Regions from separate parts of the Vibrio sp. 2132-1 genome, predicted to be linked through region 2. Evidence: predicted binding sites of a transcription regulator. Region 2 holds the regulator's gene; each other region holds the start of a gene.

What was found. The regulator MetJ, encoded in region 2, represses methionine synthesis genes. The targets are predictions, from matches to a motif close to TTAGACNTNTANANGTCTAA.
Region 1: a site for MetJ is predicted at 2,283-2,302, ahead of metE (5-methyltetrahydropteroyltriglutamate--homocysteine S-methyltransferase). Genes of this name have one in related genera too.
Region 3: a site for MetJ is predicted at 2,226-2,245, ahead of metA (homoserine O-acetyltransferase MetA). Genes of this name have one in related genera too.

The regions. Positions count from the first base shown of each region.
Region 1 covers NZ_JAWPON010000003.1:310,109-314,383, reverse strand. The annotation lists gene metE (5-methyltetrahydropteroyltriglutamate--homocysteine S-methyltransferase) at 1-2,099, opposite strand, end outside; gene metR (HTH-type transcriptional regulator MetR) at 2,381-3,292, shown strand; gene R8N47_RS04845 (DUF4250 domain-containing protein) at 3,314-3,514, opposite strand; gene R8N47_RS04840 (hypothetical protein) at 3,667-4,275, opposite strand, start outside.
Region 2 covers NZ_JAWPON010000023.1:686-4,960, forward strand. The annotation lists gene bfr (bacterioferritin) at 25-501, shown strand; gene R8N47_RS20750 (malic enzyme-like NAD(P)-binding protein) at 708-1,985, shown strand; gene metJ (met regulon transcriptional regulator MetJ) at 2,098-2,418, opposite strand; gene R8N47_RS20760 (O-succinylhomoserine (thiol)-lyase) at 2,644-3,804, shown strand; gene R8N47_RS20765 (bifunctional aspartate kinase/homoserine dehydrogenase II) at 3,820-4,275, shown strand, end outside.
Region 3 covers NZ_JAWPON010000004.1:35,000-39,274, forward strand. The annotation lists gene R8N47_RS05145 (LpxL/LpxP family Kdo(2)-lipid IV(A) lauroyl/palmitoleoyl acyltransferase) at 1-666, opposite strand, end outside; gene R8N47_RS05150 (DMT family transporter) at 1,087-1,422, opposite strand; gene R8N47_RS05155 (DUF6559 family protein) at 1,546-1,932, opposite strand; gene metA (homoserine O-acetyltransferase MetA) at 2,273-3,214, shown strand; gene pilW (type IV pilus biogenesis/stability protein PilW) at 3,394-4,119, shown strand.

The DNA.
Region 1 (4,275 bases), on a different contig from region 2:
GAGTGAATGTCATAAACACCAGGGCCAATTTCGTTCGGGTAATTGAACTCTTCAAATGCTTTCAGCAACTCCATATTCGAGCGAGATGTTTCAATGGTAATGACGTCCGCATCGAGTGCCGCAACCGAATCAATGATTTCATTGAACTCGCTGTAACACATATGAGTGTGAATCTGAGTTTCTGGTTTTGCACTTGCCGCAGAGACCTTAAACGCATTTACGGCCCATTCTAAGTACGCTTTGTGATCGCGTTTTTTTAGTGGTAAACCTTCTCGAATGGCTGGCTCATCAATTTGAATGATATTGATGCCTGCATCTTGCAGGTCAGACACCTCATCACGCAGTGCCAAAGCAAGTTGCTGCGCAATTTCTTGACGTGTGATGTCTTCACGTGGGAACGTCCAACATAAAATCGTTACTGGTCCAGTCAACATGCCTTTCATCTGTTTGCGGGTTAGCGACTGGGCGTACGTCGACCATTCAACCGTGATCGGTTTTTCACGTTCAATGTCAGCAACTACAATGGCAGGTTTCACACAGCGAGAGCCATAACTCTGTACCCAACCAAATTTGGTCGTTTGAAAACCCGCCAAGTTCTCAGCGAAGTATTCCACCATGTCGTTACGCTCTGCTTCACCGTGAACAAGCACATCTAGGTCGAGCGCCTCTTGACGTTTCACTGCGTCAGCAATATGTCCTTTAAGTGCTTGGATATATTCAGACTCAGATAATTGACCTGTACGATAAGCGCTGCGCTGCACCCGGATTTCACCCGTTTGAGGAAAAGAGCCGATTGTCGTTGTTGGCAACAAAGGCAAGCCCAATACTTCAGCTTGATGCGCAGCACGCTCTGCATAAGGTGCGCTGCGCTCGGCAAGTGACGCGGTAATGTTGTTTAAACGCGCTTGTACTTGAGGTTTATTCACATGTGTTGCTGTCTTGCGCGCTTTGATTGGCTGGCTATAGGTATCACAAGCGCGAATCGCATTTTGATCACCATCGAGCGCTCGGCCAAGCAAGGCGACTTCTGCCACTTTTTGTTTTGCAAAGGCAAACCAACTTTTTACTTCTTCGCTCAGTTCTGTTTCCAGTGCTAAATCAACAGGGCTATGTAGCAGAGAACATGAACTGGCAACCCAAAGTTTGTCGCCCAGTTTCTCTTTGACTGGCTGTAGACGCTCGAGTTGGGTACTTAAATCTGAACGCCACACATTACGACCATTCACAACACCAGCAGAAAGCACCCAATCTTCCGGTAACTTGGTAACTACATCGTCAAGCTGCTTAGGGACGGTAGATAAATCGATATGCAAACCATCCACCGGTAACTCTACAATTTTGTCTAGCGTATCGCTTACGGAGTCAAAGTACGTCGTTAGCAGCACTTTTACATCGCTTCGAATCACTTGGTAGGCCAGCTTAAACGAATCAGCCCATTTGCTTTCTAGCTCCAGTGACAAAATTGGCTCATCAATCTGAACCCACTCAACACCTTGACTTGCTAGCTTTGCCAAAATAGCTTGGTAAGCAGTAAGTAAGCGTGGTAGCAGGGTTAAGCGGTCAAACCCTTCTTCGACCTCTTTGCCCAAGTAAAGGTAACTGACTGGGCCAAGCAAAACAGGCTTCACTTGGTGGCCAGCTTGAAGCGCTTCATTGACTTCTTCAAACAGTTGGGGCCAGCTCACTTCAAACGTATCGTCCTTACTGAATTCAGGGACGATGTAATGGTAGTTTGTGTTGAACCATTTGGTCATATCCGATGCCGCAGCGCCCGCACAGCTGCAACCCGCCTGAGATTGACCGCGACCCACTTTAAACAACGTATCCAGGTTAGGGAAACCACCAGCGTGACGCTTTGGCACATGACCCAATAGCAACGTGGTCGTCAGTACATGATCGTACCAAGCGAAGTCGCCAGCTGTGGCAAAACTCAGACCAGCATCCGTTTGTGTTTGCCAGTTTTTGGCGCGTAGATCTGCCCCAACCTTTTTAAGCTCAGCTTGATCAATTTCTCCTCGCCAGTATTTCTCCTGAGCGAATTTTAATTCTCTTTTTTCACCAATGCGTGGATAACCTAGTATGTGAGTCGTTGTCGCCATGTCCCTATTCCTTTCTCAATTTTGTTCAATTTGTTTGGATCAGAGCATCTTTCGGTAAAGAATGAGATGTCTGGATGGCTAAACTATCGCTCTCATCTGATATTAGAACAACGTCCATTTATTCAACTTGTTTATTAAAAAAATTCATCATGAAGCGACATGATTCGCAGATAAAAACAACAAATAGACGTCTAGACGTTTACATATCCATTTTTTGTCGTTAAGTTATTTACACGATTGCTATTCTGTTCATAGCGAGCAACAAAGGATGAAAGGAATTCATGATAGAGCTAAAACATTTGCGGACACTCACTTCGCTTCGAGACACTGGCTCTCTAACGGCGACAGCGACCGCTTTGCATCTCACTCAGTCGGCACTGTCTCATCAGATCAAAGATTTGGAGGCGCGAATTGGAGGGCAACTGTTCCTGAGAAAGACTCGTCCGGTGAAGTTCACTTCAGAGGGAGAAATCCTATTGCGTCTTGCAGAAGATATCCTTCCGAAACTCGCAAGAGCAGAAAATGATTTAGCGAGCTTGAAAGAAGACGTCAATGGCCGATTACATATGGCCATTGAATGTCACTCTTGCTTCCAATGGCTAATGCCTGCACTTAGGGAGTACCAACTTGCTTGGCCTAGCGTAACATTGGACTTTTCCTCTGGTTTTGGCTTTGAACCACTCCCAGCTTTATTGGCAGGCGAACTCGATCTTGTTATTACTTCCGATATCCAACCTCGATCTGAAGTCCACTACGAGCCTCTATTCGACTTTGAAATGCGTTTAATTACCGCAACCAACCACCCATTGGCGGAAAAAGAAATTATTGATCCGCAAGATCTCGCAGATCAAACCATGCTCTCTTATCCTGTTCAAAAACAGAGGCTAGACGTCGTAAAACACTTTCTTCAGCCAGCAGGAATAGAACCTGCGAAATGGAAGCAAGCCGACAATACTCTCATGTTAGTTCAGATGGTCTCTGCTGGATTAGGGGTGGCGGCACTACCCAATTGGGCGATTTCTGAATTTTCTCGCCAAGGTCTTATTACCAGTAAACCTTTCGGCCAAGGCTTATGGCGTCGCTTGTTTGCAGCAACGCGTCACTCAGAGAGAGAGAAGCGTTACTTACAAGCTTTTTTCGCAACCGCGAGGCTACAATGTAAAAGCCACCTTGACGGAATCAAGGTGGCTTAAAATATTTGGGTTATGAAAGGCTTAGCGTTGATATGCTTTAAATTGGTTAGTCAATGGATCGTACTGATAACCGAGCATATCAAGCTTGCCGACTACAGACTCTACATCCATCTCATACACTGATACTAACTCGTCAAAACTGTCGCACTCTAAACGTAGCTTTTCGTTGACGATACCTAGCAAAATAGTGCTGTCCAGATTACCTACATTGCTTAAATCCATCGCGACTCTCCTCTTCGACAAGGTATATAAACAAGCGTAGTAGTAATCACGCGAATTTAAAGTGAGTGAGATCTAAAACGTGATCACCTTATACCCAAGCACCAAGAAAGCACTTGGATATAAGCCGTCTAACTTTGTCTTTAGAGTAGAGGTCAAGCCGCGAGAGAGAATAAACCTTGCAGGCTCGTCATCGACGCGAGTGCTAGCAACAAAGCTACGCTCAGTTGCACCTTTTCTGGTTTCTTATGCGTAAAAATATGCCAACACCACACGATAATTGAAGAAATTAGCATAGCTAAAGACAGCAAGATTGGCTGTGTTGCAGCGTTCAGTGCAGCTTCATTTAACTGGTAAGAAGCAAACAACGTTGCGATGACTAATAGCATTCCAGACACAATGCCAGTAACTGGTAAAATGCGGTGAAATGCCTGTAATCTGCTGCGAGCTATCGTAAGTAGCAATTGAGAAAATGACGCCCCAAGGAAAAATATCATTAGCGCCATCGCTATCGATGCTGGCCAGCTTGATTGCTCAAATACCTGAATACTTACATACGCAAAGGCCAAACCATTCGCTAAATGCATCGCCCATAGTGGCCCTTTTTCACGCGTTTTCTTGGTTTGAACCTGAGAATAGAAGTAGAAAATAGCAAACACGATCATAAATGCTTCAATGCGAAGTGACGCAACAGCGAGCCACAATACAGCTACTGCTGGCAACATTTTATGAAGACGTCCTCGCTGACCAGGACAAATATCGCC
Region 2 (4,275 bases):
GAAGCCAAAGAGGAGGGTTTTGTCATGAAAGGCGATCCAATCATCATTCAACATCTCAATAAAGTGCTCGGTAACGAGCTCGTCGCTATTAATCAGTATTTTCTTCACGCCAGAATGTATAAAGACTGGGGCTTAAAGCACCTAGCAGACAAGGAATATCACGAATCTATCGATGAGATGAAGCATGCCGATCATCTAATTGAGCGTATTTTGTTCCTTGAAGGCCTACCGAACCTACAAGATTTAGGTAAGTTGATGATTGGTGAAGATACCAAGGAAATGCTCGAGTGTGACTTAAAGCTTGAAATGGCGGCTATTCCAGATTTAAAAGATGCGATTGCCTACGCTGAAGACATTCGAGATTATGTGTCTCGAGATCTCTTCCAAGATATTCTTGAAGATGAAGAAGAACATGTTGATTGGCTAGAGACGCAACTTGGCTTGATTGAAATGTCTGGTATTGAGAATTATCTCCAAGCGCAATACGTGGACGAAGAGTAACGATACTTTCTAATTTTGCATACTCCAATAATAGTAAGAAGAAAGAGCACCTGACTCGAAAATCGGGTGCTTAACCCCGTTATCTGGTCTAATCTCTTTTATTATCGGCTTTTTAAGGATATTGCTCGCAATCTTGCCTATGAAGTTTGATTTCTATCCGATAGAATTTATGCCCCCTTACCTAAAAATAAAAAAGAGAAACGTCCATGTCTGAAGACAACCACCAAGCAGCCACTCCAGAAGAAGAACATCGCCAAAAAGCATTGGATTACCATGCTTATCCAACTCCAGGAAAGATTGCTGTCGAACTGACAAAGCCTGCGGAAACGGCGGGTGATCTTGCCCTTGCATATAGCCCTGGTGTTGCAGAGCCAGTGCGTGAAATCGCACAAAACCCGGATAACGTGTACAAGTACACTGCAAAAGGGAACATGGTTGCTGTTATTTCTAACGGTACCGCTATTCTAGGTCTAGGTAACCTAGGTCCACTTGCATCTAAGCCAGTGATGGAAGGTAAAGCGTTACTGTTTAAGCGTTTTGCAGGTCTTGACTCTATTGATATTGAAGTTAAGCACCGCACGATCGATGAATTTGTTGATACTGTTGCGAGCATTGCAGACACTTTTGGCGGTATCAACCTTGAAGATATTAAAGCACCAGACTGTTTTGAGATTGAAAAGCGTCTGATTGAACGTTGTGATGTACCAGTATTCCACGATGATCAACATGGTACTGCTATTGTAACGGCAGCGGGTATGCTGAATGCAATCGAACTTCAAGGTAAGAAACTTGAAGATTCAACAATTGTTTGTCTTGGCGCTGGCGCTGCCGCTGTAGCGTGTATGGAGCTTCTGATCAAATGCGGCGCAATGCGCGAAAAAATCTACATGCTAGATCGCAAAGGTGTGATTCACACTCGTCGTGATGATCTTAATGAATATAAGCAGCTATTTGCGAACAATACAGATAAGCGCACACTAGAAGACGTGATTGAAGGTGCAGATCTGTTCCTAGGTGTATCTGGTCCAAACCTATTGCCAGCGGAAGCGTTGAAGTTGATGGCAGATAAGCCAATCGTATTCGCATGTTCTAACCCGGATCCTGAAATCAAGCCGGAACTTGCTCACGCAGTTCGTGATGACTTGATCATGGGTACTGGCCGTAGTGATTATCCTAACCAAGTTAACAACGTATTGTGTTTCCCATTCATTTTCCGCGGTGCTCTTGATGTGCGTGCAAGTGAAATCAATGATGAAATGAAACTTGCAGCCGTTGAGGCGATTCGTGAGCTAGCAAAAGAGCCTGTACCTGAAGCCGTATTGAAGGCTGCAGGTGTTGATAAGCTAGAGTTTGGTGCGGACTATATTATTCCAAAACCAATGGATTCACGTTTGCTACCACGTGTTGCAAAAGCGGTTGCTCAGGCGGCGGTTAATTCAGGTGTAGCTCGTATCGAGATGCCTGAAAGCTACATGGCAGAGTAATATATCTTTCAGATGTGATACACAAAAATGGGACGCTATTGCGTCCCATTTTTTATGTCATTCATTTGGCTCGAGGCAAGAGTTATTACCTGAAACCTCTTATCAGGCTTTTTTATTCTTCGTCGAATGACTCAAATTCGATGCCCATTTCCGTCATCAGCGCTTTTACTTCTGTTGGAATATCATCAGGACGGTCTTTACGAAGGTCTTCATCTGTCGGAAGTGGCTGACCTGTGTACGCGTGCAAAAATGCCTCGCATAGCAATTCGCTATTGGTTGCATGGCGTAAGTTATTGATCTGACGGCGAGTACGCTCATCAGTTAGCACCTTTAAAACTTTTAGCGGGATAGAGACGGTAATTTTTTTTACTTGTTCGCTTTTTTTGCCGTGCTCTGCATATGGGCTAATGTATTCGCCATTCCAGTCAGCCATTGCACACCTTCATTTATGTAATCGGTTAAAAATAATTTAGGTGCTGATTTTAGCTGCATTTACCGCCATAAGCAAAGACATATAGACGTCTAGAAGTGTTGACGTCTCATTTTTTGACGAGTAAAGTGAACATAACAGCAAAGGAAGCGTGTTGATCACTTTATGTTACTCATTAGATATAGCGCATTCCTATTTAGAAGTCATTACCCGTGAAAGGATACACCCATGAGCACTCGCAAACCTGCGACCATTGCAGTACGCACTGGTATTGAATCAGACAGCCAATATCATGCTGTCGTTCCACCTATTTATCTTTCCACTAACTATGGTTTTCCTGCTTTTGGTGAAGTGCCCAAGTATGATTACACACGATCTGGTAATCCAAACCGCGGACTGTTGGAAAGTGCGCTATCTGAACTCGAGTCTGGAAAAGGAGCGGTTGTTACTAACTGCGGTACGTCGGCATTAAATTTATGGGTTTCCGCTTTTCTCGGCCCAGATGATCTCATTATTGCTCCTCACGATTGTTATGGTGGTACCTATCGTCTTTTTAATACCCGAGCTAATAAAGGCGATTTTAAGGTTCAGTTTGTCGATCAATCAGACGAACAGGCTTTAGATGCTGCATTGGCACAAAAACCAAAACTCATTTTGCTAGAAACTCCGTCAAACCCTCTGGTTCGCGTAGTGGATATTGCAGCTACTTGTGAAAAAGCGAAACAAGTCGGCGCGTTAGTTGCGGTGGACAATACCTTTTTGACACCCGTGTACCAAAAACCTTTAGAGCTAGGTGCGGATTTTGTTATCCACTCCACAACAAAGTACATCAACGGTCATTCGGACGTAATTGGTGGGGTAATCATCACCAACACAGAAGCGCATGCAGAAGAGCTTGCATGGTGGGGCAATTGTATTGGTGCAACGGGCACACCTTTCGATAGTTACATGACACTGCGAGGTATTCGTACGCTTGGTGCTCGTATGAAAGTACATGAAGAGAGCTCACAGCAGGTACTGGCTTACCTACAGAAACAAGCGTTAGTTAAAACTATCTATCATCCAAGCCTGCCGGAACATCCAGGTCACGACATTGCTAAAAAGCAGCAAACGGGCTTTGGCTCTATGTTGAGTTTTGAGTTTGCTGGTTCGTTTGAGCAGTTAAAGGTGTTTGTGAAAGAGCTCCAACTGTTTTCATTAGCTGAATCATTAGGTGGTGTAGAAAGTTTGATTTGCCACCCGGCATCCATGACTCACCGTGCAATGGGTGAGGAGGCACTGGCGGAGGCTGGGGTCTCTCATCAACTATTGCGTTTGTCTGTCGGTTTGGAAGATGCACAAGACCTCATCACAGATTTAGAACAAGCGTTCGCTAAAGCTACCCAGTAATAGGAGACGATAACAATGACTGTACAACGTCAGCTGCATAAGTTTGGTGGCAGTAGCTTAGCAAACCCAGAATGCTACTTACGCGTTGTGGGTATTCTCAAAGAGTATTCGACAGAAAATGATCTTGTGGTCGTCTCTGCTGCAGGAAAAACCACTAATCGCTTGATTGAGTTTTTGGAAGGGTTAAATAAAGATGGCCGAATTGCGCATGAAGCGCTTCAAAGCTTAAGACAGTTCCAAACTGAGCTAATAGAAAGCTTGTTGGAGAGTGAAGCAAAAGAAGAGCTGTTAGCTTTATTACATGATGAGTTCAGTACTCTCTCGGAGCTGACTGCACCACTCACTAATGCGCAAAAAGCTGCGGTACTGGGACACGGAGAAGTATGGTCTGCTCGCCTATTGGCCGCGTTATTATCTCAACGTTCTATCCCTGCGGTTGCACAAGATGCACGAGCGTTTTTACGTGCAGAA
Region 3 (4,275 bases), on a different contig from region 2:
ACAAGCATTTTTAACGGCAAATAACGGTGCAAATGTCGAGCGTCGGTTACCATAATCGTGGTCCGGTGCATACCAAACCCGCTCACCCGTTTTAAGTGATTCAAGCATGGCTTTGACGTTTTTACGATCAATCAGTGTACGATTAGAGCGAGAGCGTCCCTTATACTGAAAATAATCAAAGCACGGATTATTGTTTGGGCGATAAACACCGGTTCCAGACTTTTTAATGCCAAAAGCTCGAGCACCTAACTCTAGATTCATTGAGTGTACGGCCAACATTAATGCACCTTTGCCTGACTTCTCTAAAGCCTCTAGATGCTCCATGCCTTTTATCGTGACGTGTTTGTTTACCCGTTTATCTGACCAAAACCATGCCATTGCGGTCTCAAAAAGTGCGATGCCAGTATTGTCGATGTTGTCTTTTAGAATTGCTTCGCGTTGGCATTCTTCCATATGAGGGAAGCAAAGCTCAAGATTGCGTCTGATAGTAACTTGACGTTTTCTCATGATTCGCATAGCTAAACGACCAATGTTGCGTCCCAAAGCTAGTTGAACTTTAAAAGGAAGGAGGCTAAGTAAGTACATCACGCTAATGATAATTAACGTTCCCCAGTAACGAGGCAAAAGAAATTCGGCCTTGAATGCAGGCTTTTTGTATTTGTTCATGTAAGTATTGTCAGATGTGCCCATCTATAAGTGATAAAAACAATGATAATGGACTGCACTTTTATCATTGATAACGCTAATAACATAAATTAAAGCGCGCGGATTCTATGGTTCTTCGACACACTACACAATAAGAACTTTGCAGAAATATGTAGGGAATGAAAAAGCAGTAAAGATGAGTCGCCACGTTAACATCTATCGGAGTGATTTATCTACTGCCCTTTCCTAAAGTTTGAAGAAACATAACTTTGTATTTTCAATGCGCTAAATAATGCCTATTGTTCAATCACATAATGCGACCGTGATGAATGCAACAATAAGACATCATATCAATACTCGCCATTAGCGATTGAATTTGTACTAAAAAGCCGCAGCAATTTCTCGCTGCGGCTTCTTATTCACTTAACAAGTAGAGTGGCGTTATTCGTACCCTACTGTTTTGGATAATAAATTTACGATCAACACACCAGCGATGATAAACCCAATACCAACTAGGGCTGGTAAGTCTAGCCGCTGTCCGTAAACAAAGTAACCAACCGTCGCAACCAAAACGATCCCAGCACCACTCCATATGGCATAAACAACCCCGACAGGCATTGTTTGCACTGTGACGGAAAGCAAGAAGAAAGCGATGCCGTAACCAATCAAAACGACTGTGCTCGGCATTACTTTCGTAAATTGCTCTGTTTTGGGAATATAAGAAGTGGCAATCACTTCACATACAATCGCTATCGACAGCGCCAACATTGGTGGCATAGAGACAAGCATTTTGAACATAAGGCATTAACGCTCAACAGAAATGTAACCGACAACATGTCCGGATAATTAGGCCGCGCATTATACCCAACTCATCTCACGATGGAATACCACTAACGATGTTTACACACCATCACTTTCGCTTACTTTTTGATGACCAGGTGAAAGGCTGACGTTTTGGTGCTGACGAGAAATTTCAAAGTAGATATGCATATCAATCGGCTCAGGTGTATTGAGTAGCATCTTACCTACTTCACGTTGGAAATGACCATAATTACCTAGCTCATCCGTTAGTTCTAGGAGCTCGTAAGAGGCTTCATCGGCAAACATTCCATACGCATACTGATAATGACTGATATCCTTGCTCTTATCATAACCCAGCTTTTGAAGAGCTTGATCAATCTCTTCCGGCGTATAAATGTCTTTATCACCAAACGAATGCAGTAGCACGCAAGGAACTTCTTGAGCTATGCTCTGAATCTTTGTCTTTCTCTTGAAAATACCGAACATAATGTCCTCCACTGACGATGTTTCCAAATATGCACATTAATGCAAAATGGTGAGCTGATTGTTTTTAGTATGGCTCATTAATTTGAGACTTCCTTACTACGAAGTCACCTTCACATATTAACGTGATCGCATAATTACCAGCAAATAGTACACACTGCGTTTCAAACCTATCTCATCAGAAACTCTGCTTTAGTCACAATTGTGTGACAACCCCGAGTACGGTTTACCATAATGTAAAGAGTAGATTGAAAAGTCGGATTTCGTATCGACATCTAAACTTAATTAAGTTAGCTTTAGAAGTATAGACGTCTAGATTGACTATACTTAGGGAGAGAAAGTCGTGCCAATTAGAATTCCAGATCAATTACCAGCTACCGATGTATTAAGGACAGAAAACATCTTCGTGATGAGTGAAACGCGTGCAGCGAGTCAGGAAATACGTCCTTTAAGAGTGCTGATCCTTAATCTGATGCCAAAAAAAATAGAGACTGAAACTCAGTTTCTGCGTCTACTCTCAAACAGCCCACTACAGGTTAACGTCGAATTACTGCGCATTGATAACCGCCCGAGTAAAAATACGCCAACTGAACATTTAGACACGTTTTATCGCCAATTTGAAATGGTGAGAGATAAAAACTTCGATGGCATGATCATTACTGGAGCTCCATTAGGTTTGGTGCAATTTGAAGATGTCATTTATTGGGATCATCTCAAAACCATCATGGAGTGGGCAAAAGATCATGTGACATCCACTCTTTATGTTTGCTGGGCTGCGCAAGCAGGACTAAAGCTACTCTACGATCTACCTAAAAAAACGCGTAAAGAAAAACTTTCAGGCGTGTATCATCACCAAATCCATCATCAATTTCACCCTATCTTACGTGGATTTGATGACACGTTTTTGGCTCCTCACTCGCGTTACGCAGATTTTTCGCCTCACTTTCTAGAAGAGCATACTGACTTAGACATTTTAGCGACATCGGATGTCGCAGGTGTGTACTTGGCCACCACAAAAGACAAACGCAATGTCTTTGTCACAGGACACCCTGAGTATGATTCTCACACCTTACATAATGAATATATCCGAGATTTAAGCGAAGGTATGGAGCCCGCTATTCCTGTCAACTATTACCCAAACAACAACCCAGATAACCCACCAATTGCAAGCTGGAGAAGCCATGGACACCTCCTCTTTTTAAACTGGCTGAACTACTGTGTTTATCAGCAAACACCGTACGACCTCGATCACTTCAGTGAAGATGCTTTCACTAAAGACGATTAGCTTCAAAATAAGCAAACAAAGCACTCATCATTACCGAAATGTAATATGTGAACCAAGCCGCCATATGGCGGCTTTTTCATAACAGTTTGCAAACCTGATCGCATAGTGTTTTTTCCTCAATAGGCTTTTGCTAAGTAATTCATATCATGCAGAAAGATTCAGGGATGTAGGGATAAAGAATGAAAACAGCAAAGCTCGGTGCACTAATATTATTGTCTCAGTTTGCACTCGTGGGTTGCGTGACGGTGAAAGAAGATGGAAGCCCTGTCGTTAAAGCCGATCCTGTGGCAATGGCAGAATCACGTATCGCACTTGGCTTAGGTTATTTAGACGGCGGTAACATGATTCGCGCGCATGATAACTTACAACAAGCCTTAAACCACGCACCTCAATACTATCGCGCGCAATTATCTATGGCTCACTACTACGAAACGGTTGGTGAAGATATTAAAGCCGAACAGATGTATAAACGCTCTCTACGCCAACACACTAAAAACGGAAATGTGCTCAATAACTACGGTACTTTTCTTTGCAAGCGAGGTGCCTTCGAAAAAGCCGATCAGATGTTTAATCGAGCCATTGAGCAGCCTTATTACTACCTTATTCCAGCGAGCTATGAGAATGCAGCTTTTTGTGCTCTAAAATCACAAGATAAAGACAAAGCGAGATACTACTTTACTAGAGCTATCGATCATGATCCCCATAGACCAAAATCGATTTTGCAACTCGCTAAAATAGAAATTGATAGCGGTGATTATACTGAAGCTAGAATTCGATTAATGAGATTCAATCAAATGTATGGCGTGAAGAAGCCCTCTTTGCAACTCATGATTCAACTTGAACGTGCAGCAGGCAATGAAGCTCTCGAGAAAAAGTATCAAAAACAATTGGAAAAATTTTCTTAGTACAAAATAGCGATACATAAGGCGCATTAGCTCACAGCCAATACAGCGCTTGACCAAGAATCCAGTGAATTCAGACTCACGGTGATACATTCATCCTGTACATAAACGTCAAATTCGGTACTATTTGAACGGAATAAGTGACCAAGTCACATTATA